3 regions of the Nonomuraea sp. NPDC003727 genome follow, and region 3 is predicted to be linked to each of the others. Evidence: riboswitches for the same ligand, from Rfam matches in the RefSeq annotation. Region 3 holds a riboswitch; each other region holds the start of a gene.
The links. A riboswitch is a leader RNA that binds a small molecule or an ion and turns the genes downstream of it on or off. The one in region 3 is predicted to bind cobalamin.
Positions count from the first base shown of each region.

Region 1 (3,229 bases), on a different contig from region 3:
AGGAGCGCACGCCCGAAAACGCCACGCAGGTCGAGCTGGTGCCGGTGCTCCGCGCCGAGCCGACCGGGCACGACCTGGTCGACGAGCTGCTGAGCGAACCGTCGTCCTGGCACTGGGACGACCACAGCAACTCCATGGCCTGGTGGGCGGCGGTCCTGCCGTCGCACCGCGAGGTCGTCGCCGTCAACTACCTGCCCTACCTGCTGTACCGGTGGACCCGCCCCGGGATCTACCCGCCGCACCTGGCGATACTCGCCGACGCCGACGGCCCGGCCGGTGACGCCATCGCGGTCATGCTCGCCTACTTCCTCGCCAAGGGCGAACCGAAGGCGGTGCCGCTGCTGCTGCGGATGGCGGCCCGGGGCAGTCTGCCCGCCGAGGCGGTCGGCCGCCAGCTGGCGTTCCTGATCCGCCGCGCCGGATACCCGATCCCTCCGGTGCTGGACTCCCTCGCCGGCGCCGCCCGCCGGGGCGCGCACGAGCAGGTCTGGGACATCCTCAGGGGGATGCTGCCGGTGCTGCTGCCGGGCCGGGGGGAGCGGCCGACCGCCGGCCACACCGCGGCGGTGGCGCTGGCCACCGACGTGGCGGCGTGGACCGGCGCCCGAGGCGAGATCCCGTGCGTGTCCGACCACGCGGACAGCGGGCGCGGCACCCGCTTCGCCCACGAGTGCGCCCGCCTGCGCGACCGGCTCCGCTGACCGCGGAGGGCCCGCCCGTAGGAGGGGCTCTCCCGGATGGGCTTCGCGCGGGCATTCCCACCCGGCGGCCGGGCGCAGGTCACCGGTCGCCGGTCCAGCGGTCGTGGTGGACGGCGGCGTCCAGCGGGCGGCGCCGTCGCCAGCCGTGCCGTTCCAGGTCAGGGACCTTCTCCAGGTGGGAGACGGGGCCCACGCACAGCCACGCGACCGGTCGCACCACGCCGGGGACGCCCAGCAGGTCCCGCAGGAAGGACTCGCGGTAGAACGACACCCAGCCGACGCCGAGCCCTTCGGCGGTGGCGGCCAGCCACAGGTTCTGGATGGCCAGGCACACCGAGTAGAGCCCGGCATCGGCGATGGCGTGGCGGCCGAGCACCGCGGGCCCGCCCCGGCCAGGGTCGTAGGTGACCACGACGGACAGCGTCGACTCGAGCACCCCGTCGATCTTGATCCGGGCGAACCGCCGGGCGGCCTCGCCGTCGAGGGTGGCCGCGAACGTGTCCCGCTCCTGCCGTACGTGATCGTGGAAGGCGGCGCGGACGGCGCGGTCGCGCACCAGGATGAAGTCCCACGGCTGGGACAGGCCGACGCTGGGCGCCGCGTGCGCGGCCGACAGCACGCGGTGCAGCACCTCGTCGGGCACCGGCGCGCCGGTGAACTCGCCGCGCACGTCGCGGCGGCGGTGGATGACGTCGTACAGCTGGCTGATCATGGGCAGGCTCCCGCTGACTCGCGCCCCCGTGGGGGCGGTGAACGCGAGGCCGGTCTTCGGACTCCCGGATCAACGCCTGCCCGCCGGCCTTCCCAGCCCTGTCGGGCCAGTGACTGCGCTCGCGCGCGTGGGCGGAGGCTCCCCGGTAACCGCGGCGGGCCCGTGCCGGACTCTCACCGGCTTCCCGATTCTCCCCGCGAACGCGGGGCACCTCGCAACAGTTCGCCGGGCAGTACGGTAGCCGATCACTTCACCCGCCCGGTCGGCGAGGTCGGCCGGGACTCCGTCGCCCTGCCCGCGGTAGTGTCACCACGGCCGGTGCGGGCTCGTCCAGGCTTCGTCGCGCGAGGGGGGCGGACGCGTGCGCCGCGACGTCTGCCGTGCCTGGACGGTTGTCACCGCCGGGGGGACAGCCGCAGGACGACCCGGTCGGCGGACAGGGACAGCACCTGGACGCCGATGCCGTTGACCGATCCGGTGGTGCCCGCGCCCAGTCGCGCCTGCGAGCTGACGCCTGGACCGGTGCCCTTCACCTTCACCTGGTCGCCGGTGAAGGTGACGGCCAGCCTGGTGATGCCGAAGCGCGAGCTGACGCGGAAGGACACCGCCCGGCTGAGGGAGAGCCTGCACGCGCCGTCGTAGCAGGCGCGCAGGTCGGGCGCGGGGGAGAGGCCGGTGACCGGGGACGCGGTGGACCGGGACGCGGTGCTGACCGGGGGCACGGCGGTCACCAGCGCGGGGGCGGTCGAAAGGCGACGGGTGGCGGCCGCGGGGGCGGCGGGCAGGGGTGCGGTCGCGCCTGCGGTGATGGGGGGCAGAGGGGCGGTCGCGCCTGCGGTGATGGGGGGCGGAGGAGCGGTGGTGCGGCGAAGAATCCGCTTTGGGAGGCGGCGGGTAAGCGTGGGATGATGGCCGGGCCATGTCAGCCACGATGCCGCTTCGAGCTCTGCGAGCCGCCGCCTTCGCCGCGGTCTCGGTCATGCTCGGCATCGCCGCCCATGTGTTCGCCGGCGGGTCGGTGTCGGCGCCGTCGGTGGTGGTGGCGCTGCTGGTGTCGTTCCTGCCGGCCCAGGCGCTGGCCGGGCGGGAGCGGTCGGCGGCCGTGATCGCCGTGACCCTGGCCGCCACGCAGCTGGTGCTGCACGTGCTGTTCGCCGGCGCCCATGCCGTCGAGCCGGTGGTCGCCGGGCACGCGCACGGCCAGTCCTGGCTGGTGCCGGGCCTCGGCATGCTGGTCATGCACGGATGGGCGATCGGGCTGACGGCGCTGTGGATGTCGCACGGCGAGGCGGCCCTGTGGGCGCTGCTGCGGCGGCTGGCCGTACGGCTGCTCGTCGCGGTGCTGGCGTTCGTCGATCCGGCGGCCCGCACGGCCGTCCCCGCGCCGGCCGAGCGGCCGGCGATCCTGCGTTCCATCCTGCTCGGCCACGAGATGGGCCGGCGCGGCCCTCCTGGCGTCATGCGCACCGTTCCCGCCTGACCTCCCGTTCGAGGAGGCCGATGCGGGCCACCCCGGGAAAGGGGTGCTCCCCGGCGTCCCTGTCGTGACGGGCGCCGGGTCGACATCAGTGCCATGACACCAGTGCCGGCTCAGCCGGAAGAAGGGCTTTCCATGTTCTCGCGCGTCATCGTCGTTGTCGTCGGCGTGGCCAGCTTGGCCGCCTGTGGCGTCCAGGAGGCGGCCGACTCCGTTCCGAAGCAGGTCGCCGTGGCCTCGCCGTCCGGGCCGTCCGGGCCGTCCGGGCAGTCGGCTGCCGCTTCCGCGCTCACCATCACCGACCCGTGGATCAAGACCACGAAGAAGGGGATGACCGCC
Region 1 covers NZ_JBSFNE010000024.1:95,420-98,648, reverse strand. The annotation lists gene ACWDLG_RS39110 (hypothetical protein) at 1-701, shown strand, start outside; gene bluB (5,6-dimethylbenzimidazole synthase) at 781-1,413, opposite strand; cobalamin riboswitch at 1,444-1,638, opposite strand; gene ACWDLG_RS39100 (hypothetical protein) at 1,809-2,135, opposite strand; gene ACWDLG_RS39095 (MFS transporter) at 2,345-2,893, shown strand; gene ACWDLG_RS39090 (copper chaperone PCu(A)C) at 3,026-3,229, shown strand, end outside.
Region 1: it holds a riboswitch for cobalamin, as region 3 does, so the genes downstream of both, bluB (5,6-dimethylbenzimidazole synthase) here and ACWDLG_RS15010 (CbtB domain-containing protein) in region 3, are expected to answer to the same signal.

Region 2 (3,229 bases), on a different contig from region 3:
CTCGCCGTCGCTGGTGACCTCGAGGATCTCGGTGCAGAGGTTGGACAGGTGGATGACGTTCTCCGGGCGCGCGGTCTGGTTGGAGGCGCGGTTGGCGGCGTCCTTGAAGGTCATCCAGCCGTTGCCGGTCTGCGCGAGCGTGCGCATCATCCGGCCGTAGAGGGTGCGGGCCGGGATCTGGCGGGTGTGCAGGCCGGCCGCCTCCGCGGCCCGGTAGGCGTCGTCGAACGCCTCGCCGTACAGGTCGGTGAGGTGCGGCACCTCCTTGGGGTCGAACAGCGACCACACCTGGTCGGCCTCGACGCGGCGCATGAACTCGTCCGGCACCCAGTTGGCGAGGTTGAGGTTGTGGGTGCGGCGGGCCTCCTCGCCGGTGTTGTCGCGCAGTTCGAGGAACTCCTCGATGTCGGCGTGCCAGGTCTCCAGGTAGACGCAGGCCGCGCCCTTGCGGCGGCCGCCCTGGTTGACGGCGGCGACACTGGAGTCGAGCGTGCGCAGCCAGGGGACGATGCCGTTGGAGTGGCCGTTCGTGCCGCGGATGAGCGAGCCCCGGGAGCGGACCCTGGTCCAGGCGATGCCGATGCCCCCGGCGTACTTCGAGAGCCTGGCGACCTGGCCGTAGCGCTCGTAGATGCCCTCGAGGTCGTCGCGCGGCGAGTCGAGCAGGAAGCAGGACGACAGCTGCGCGCGGCGCGAACCCGAGTTGAACAGGGTGGGCGAGCTCGGCAGGTAGGACAGCGTGGACATCAGGGCGTACAGTTCGGCGGCCTCGGCGACCGAGGCGGAAAGGCCGCACGCCACGCGCAGCAGGAAGTGCTGCGGGCGCTCGAGCACGCCGCGCGTGTCGGGGTGGCGCAGCAGGTACCGGTCGTAGACGGTGCGCAGCCCGAAGTACTCGAACCTGTCGTCGGCGCTCTCGTCCACCAGCGCGTCGAGGGCGGCGGCGTGGGCGGCCACGAAGGCGGCCAGCCCGTCCTGGAGCAGGCCGGCGGCGTGGGTGGCCGCGATCGACTCGGAGAAGGTCCGCACGCCGTGCGCGGCGGCCTCGTCGGCGATCTCCTCGGCCAGCAGCCTGGCGGCCACCCTGGAGTTCTCCGGATCGGCGATCACCCTGGCGGCGGCCTCCTCGATGGCCAGCCGGCGATCCACCTCTACGGTCTGCGTCACGCTCTCTCCTCGCGAGCTCGGCCTCGTGAGGGCAGGCGAGAGCGCGCGGGCATGCCGCGAGGCCCCCCGGCCCTCCCTCGAGGCCATGGACAGGTCACACCGCTGGCAGGTCTTCGGACTCGCGGGCGTTCGTCAGCTTCCTACTGGCCGTCGCTTCCCAGGCCATGGGCCCAGTGCGTCGTGACGGCGGTCGTTCCCGCTCACCGCTGCGGGGCAGCGCCGGATTCGCACCGGCTTCCCTTTTTGCTCCGCCCTGATCGGGCGAACCAGCGACGACCAGGATCCTACATCTAGTGGCCGCGGGCGCAACTACCCCAACATGTCGATGAGGCCGAGGTCCTTGAGCACCTCACGGGTCCGCTCGGTCTCCGACCCGAGCCACACGCCGAAGTCGCCGCCGCTGAGGGGAATCGGCTTCCACCCTCTCGTACGGCACGCATCCGCCCACTGCCGGGACCCGGTGATCTCCTCGAGGATCGCGACCGCCTGGGCGTGCTCGCGCTCGGTCATCTCCCCCGGCCCGAGCACCCCGCACCAGTCGGCGAAGTCGACCCGCACGCCCGACTCCAGCAGCGTCGGCGCCTCGATGCCGTCGACCGGTTCGGCGGAGGAGACGGCCAGCACCCTGACCTGGCCCTTGTCGATGCGCTTGCGCCAGTCGCCGAGCGGCCCGGCGGCGACGGCGGCCCGGCCCACGAGCAGCGCCGCGGCCGCGTCGTGCGTGGTGGGATAGCCGGCGTAGTCGAGCACCCTGGCGTCGGCGCCGAGCCCGCGCGCGACCAGCCCGAACAGCAGGTGGTCGGTGCCGCCCTGGGGCCGGCCCGCCAGCACCGTGGCGCCCGGGTCGGCGAGCAGCCGCCCGGCGAAGTCGTCGAAGCCGCGCAGCAGCGAGGCGGCGGGCACGACCAGCACCTCGACGTCGCCCACCAGCCTGGCCAGCGGGGTGCCGGCCGCCTTGGAGCCGTTGCGCAGGGCGGTCGCGAGCGCGGGCAGGCCCGTCACGGTCAGCGAGGTCCCGCCGTCGGCGACGCCGCTGTATCTGAACTGGCCCGCCAGGACCTTCGCGACGGGGATCCACGCCTCTCCGCCCGGCACGACGGTGAAGCTGGCTCCCTGCCGGGGGACCGTGGCGCCGCACCCGGCCAGGCACGCCAGCGCGGCCACCGTCCCCGGCACGAACGCTGCCACGAACTCCCGACGGCGCATGCGCGCCCCTCCCCGTCGCCCCCAACCCTTGTACAGGATGTTATTGGATGATCACCTTGCGTCACACCTCGGGGGTGGCGGGCAGGTCGGCGGGAACGGCGAGCAGCCGGATGTGGAGGGGCCTGGCCTCCGGCGGGGCGTCGGCGGCCCGCCGGCTGTACTTCTTCAGCAGCAGGATGTACTCCTCGAAGAAGTCCTCCAGCTCGTCCAGCCGCATCCGGCCGAGCGCGCGCGACACCTTCACCCAGGCGGGGTCGGCCTGGTAGGCGGCGGGCAGCTGCTCCAGGAGGATCCGCTTGTCCTCCTCCAGCCCGATCCGGTGGAACTCGGCGAGGACCGGGCGGTCCTCGGGGGCGAGCTGGGCGGGCAGCGGCAGCCTGATGTCGCCCGTCTCCGCCCTGCGCCACCACCGCTCGCGCCCGGTGGACCGCTCGGGGATCTCCTCGATGAATCCGTACTTCTCCAGCTGGCGCAGGTGGTAGCTGGTCGTCCCGGTCTTGGCGTCGAGCAGCGAGCCGAGCGTCGTGGACGTGGCCGGGCCGTGCAGGCCGAGGTGGCGCAGCATCGCGCGGCGCATGGGATGGGCCAGGGCCTTCAGCTTGCCGGGATCGTCCAGAACCCAGGGCTCGTCATCCTTCATGACGATCACCCTAGTACTCCAGAAGGATTTCTGCAGACATCTCTTTGCCGAGAGTTCTCTGCAGACTATCTTCGGCAATATGACGCGATTCGTGAAGACAGTGATGCCGGCGCTGCTGGCGCTCTTAGCGGCACTCGGCCTGGCCGGGGCGGCTCAGGCCGCGCCCCCGGCCCCGCCCGCCGTACCCGTGCCCGGCGACCTGGCGGCGACGGAGGT
Region 2 covers NZ_JBSFNE010000014.1:264,645-267,873, reverse strand. The annotation lists gene ACWDLG_RS33020 (ribonucleoside-diphosphate reductase subunit alpha) at 1-1,167, opposite strand, end outside; cobalamin riboswitch at 1,255-1,453, opposite strand; gene ACWDLG_RS33015 (tripartite tricarboxylate transporter substrate-binding protein) at 1,477-2,373, opposite strand; gene ACWDLG_RS33010 (ArsR/SmtB family transcription factor) at 2,435-3,013, opposite strand; gene ACWDLG_RS33005 (prolyl oligopeptidase family serine peptidase) at 3,093-3,229, shown strand, end outside.
Region 2: it holds a riboswitch for cobalamin, as region 3 does, so the genes downstream of both, ACWDLG_RS33020 (ribonucleoside-diphosphate reductase subunit alpha) here and ACWDLG_RS15010 (CbtB domain-containing protein) in region 3, are expected to answer to the same signal.

Region 3 (3,229 bases):
TCATCGCCTCCTCCAGCGTCGCCGAGGAGTCCATCCACCAGCCCGCCGAGTAGTGCGCGGGCATGTAGTGCGTCACGACGCCGAGCCCCGAGGGCGAGATCCACTCGAACTCGCTCGGGAACTGCATCAGCGTGGCGTCGTTCTTGGCCTGCTTGAAGTTCTTGCTGATCGGGCCCCACTGGTGGAAGGGGCCGCGCGCCCACGCGCTGCCGGTCAGCCCGGCGGCGGCGAGGTAGCCGGGGAACTGCGGGTCGTGGCCGAAGGCGTCGAGCTGCCATGCCGTAAGGGGCTCGCCGCCGAGGATGTCGCGCTGGTAGCCGATGCCGTACACGATGTTGCGGATCGTGGTCTCGGCGCCGGTCAGGTTGGTGTTGGGCTCGTTGTAGGTGCCGCCCATCAGCTCCACCCTGCCCTCGGCCATCAGGCGGCGCAGGTCGGCCCTGCGCTCGGGGTGGGTGTCGAAGAACGGCTTCAGGTAGTCGATCTCGGCCAGCACGAACTTGTAGTCGGGGTCGCGTGCCGCGAGCGCCAGATGCGCCTCCACCAGGGCGAACGCGTTGCGCTCCCACAGCGGCCTGGTGGTCGCGTCACCCGACAGCAGCTCCCACGGGCTGGTGTAGGCGGCCTGCGTGTTCCACCAGACGGGGTCGTAGTGGAAGTGCGACACCATGTGCATCGTCCAGCCCGGCTCCTCCACGGTCACCTGGGCGGCGAGCTCGTCGCCGGCCGAGGTGACCACACACGGCAGGACGGTCCCCGGCTCGGCGTTCACCTCCAGCGGGACCTCCACCACGACGGTCCCCTCGCCGGCGGGCACGACCGCGCGTCCCGCCACGCCGTCGCCGCGCACCTCCAAGTCGGCGTCGTGCTCACCCTGCTCGGCGGTGACCCGGAGGACCTGGTACGGCTGCGCCTCCGTCCCGACGAAGAGGTCGGTCGACTCGGCGGTCAACAGGCGAACGGGCACGGGGTCTCCCTCGGCGTTCTAGGGGGCGGTCGCCGTCACACTAGGTCCTATCAAGATCAATGGCAACGTTGTCATAGCCCGCGCCCGCTCTCCCCGGGAACGCTGATCCCGGCGTTTCCTGGAAGCGGACAGTCCGTGCCCCGCCTGCGCCGGGACAGTCCTTCGTGGCGCGCCGGAAACCCCGGACGTGGGCATCTACATCTCAGAAAGGGCCCGAACAGGATCGGGTGATGTTGACGAGACCCGGAGAAAGGGATACGTTCCGGTAGATTTCGCGGCGAATCAGGGGAAATCCGGTGAGATGCCGGTGCGGACGCGCCACTGTATCCGGGGCCCACAGCCCCGGGAGCCAGGTCACCTGACCGTCGCGACCTCAACCAGCGGGACGCGTCATCCCTGAGGAGGCTTCACATGAGTGGTCTGTCCACGTCCGTAACCGCAATTCCGCTTCACCGTCTCACGCGCTGGCTGCTGGCCGTGCCCGTTCTGATGCTGCTCGCGTACCTCGTCCTCATGGACAACGGCGCGATCTCGCAGACCGGCACGCTCCTGCACGAGCTCATGCACGACGGGCGTCACCTGCTCGGCGTGCCCTGCCACTGAGGCAGCGTCATGGTCAAGTCCCTGGTGGTCAGGGGCCTGCTCGTCGGGCTCCTGGCCGGACTCGTCGCGGGCGTGTTCGCCTTCTTCGTGGGGGAGCCGCGCGTCGACGCCGCGATCGCCCTGGAGGAGGCGGCCGCCGCCGTATCGGTTGACGGCGGCGACACCCCGTCCTCCCACCATTCCGACGGCGCCGGTCAGCCGTCCGCCCCGGCGGACGGCGCGGCTCAGCCGTCCGCTCCGGCTAATGCGGCTCAGCCGTCAGCCTCGACGGATGGTGCGGCTCAGCCGTCGGCCCCGGGGGACGCGGCTCGGCCGTCGGCCCCGGCAGGCGGCGGCGAGGAGGCGCACAGTCACGACGACGGCGCTTCGGCCGGCCACAGCCACGGCGAGGAGGCCGTGGTCAGCAGGCCGGTACAGAAGGTCGGTCTCTTCCTGGCCACCGGCCTGTACGGCCTGGCCGTCGGCGGCATCTTCGCCCTCGTCTTCGCCGCACTGCGCGGCAGGGTCGGCCCCAGGTCGGAGCCTGGCCTGGCGATCGTGACGGCAGCGTGCGCGTTCGGTGCCATCACCCTGGTCCCCTTCCTGAAATATCCCGCCAACCCACCCGCTGTCGGCGACCCCGAAACCATCAACGCCAGAACGCTGCTCTACGTCGTGATGGTCCTCGTCGGCCTCGCCTCCATCGCGATCGCCGTCGCCGCCACCCGCAGGGTCACCGTGCCAGGCGTCTGGGCGAAGGGCCTGGTGGGCGGGGTGACCTTCCTGATTCCCGTGATCGCCGCGTGGGTGCTACTCCCGCGCGTCGACGAGGTGCCGCCCGGCTTCCCCGCCTCGCTGCTGTGGGACTTCCGGCTGGCCTCCCTCGGCACCCAGGTGGTGTTCTGGGTGGCCTTCGGGGTGTTGTTCGCGGTGGCGGGCGAACGGGCGAAGGCGCGGGTCAGCTGACCAGGGTGCTGTTCGTACGGCATGCCTCGACACCGGGCATGCGTGGCGCGCGCTTCCCTACGGGGGAGGAACGCGCCGACGCGGCGAGCCTTGAAACGGCCCAGCGCCTGAGCCGAACCCTGGCCTCCGTCCTTCACCCCGGAACACCGTCATCTCCGGCACCGTCATCTCCTGGAACACCGTCATCTCCTGGAACACCGGGTTCCGGGGTGTTCGGGGAGGGTGGAACGGCGTTCGTCGCTCCGGGGCGGGCGGCTCGGGAGACGGCCGTGGCGCTCGGGTTGGCGCCCGTGGTCGTGCCCGAGCTGGCCGAACCGGATTACGGGAGCTGGCGCGGCCTGCCGTACGAGGAGGTCGTGAAGGCCGACCCGGAGTCCTTCGCCCGGTGGCTCGCCGACCCCGGCGCCGCGCCCCACGGTGGGGAGTCGCACGTCGAGGCGGCGGACAGGGTGGTCCGCTGGGTGGAGTCCCTTCGCGAGACCCCACCAGGCGAGCTCGCCCGCCCCGACGCCCCCTCACCGGAACCCGGCACCTCGGGGCGGTCGGGCCCGGGTTCGCGCGGGCGGGGGTGGGTGGTCGTGTGCGACGTGACGGTGGTGCGGGCGGTGCTGGGACATGCGCTCGGCGTCGGCCCTCTCGTCGCCGCGCGACTCGACATCGCCCCTCTTTCTCTCACGCAGGTGTCCGCCTCCCGCGAGGGCTGGCGGATCGGGT
Region 3 covers NZ_JBSFNE010000005.1:171,799-175,027, forward strand. The annotation lists gene ACWDLG_RS15005 (glycoside hydrolase family 38 N-terminal domain-containing protein) at 1-967, opposite strand, end outside; cobalamin riboswitch at 1,218-1,347, shown strand; gene ACWDLG_RS15010 (CbtB domain-containing protein) at 1,445-1,570, shown strand; gene ACWDLG_RS15015 (CbtA family protein) at 1,580-2,515, shown strand; gene ACWDLG_RS15020 (histidine phosphatase family protein) at 2,554-3,229, shown strand, end outside.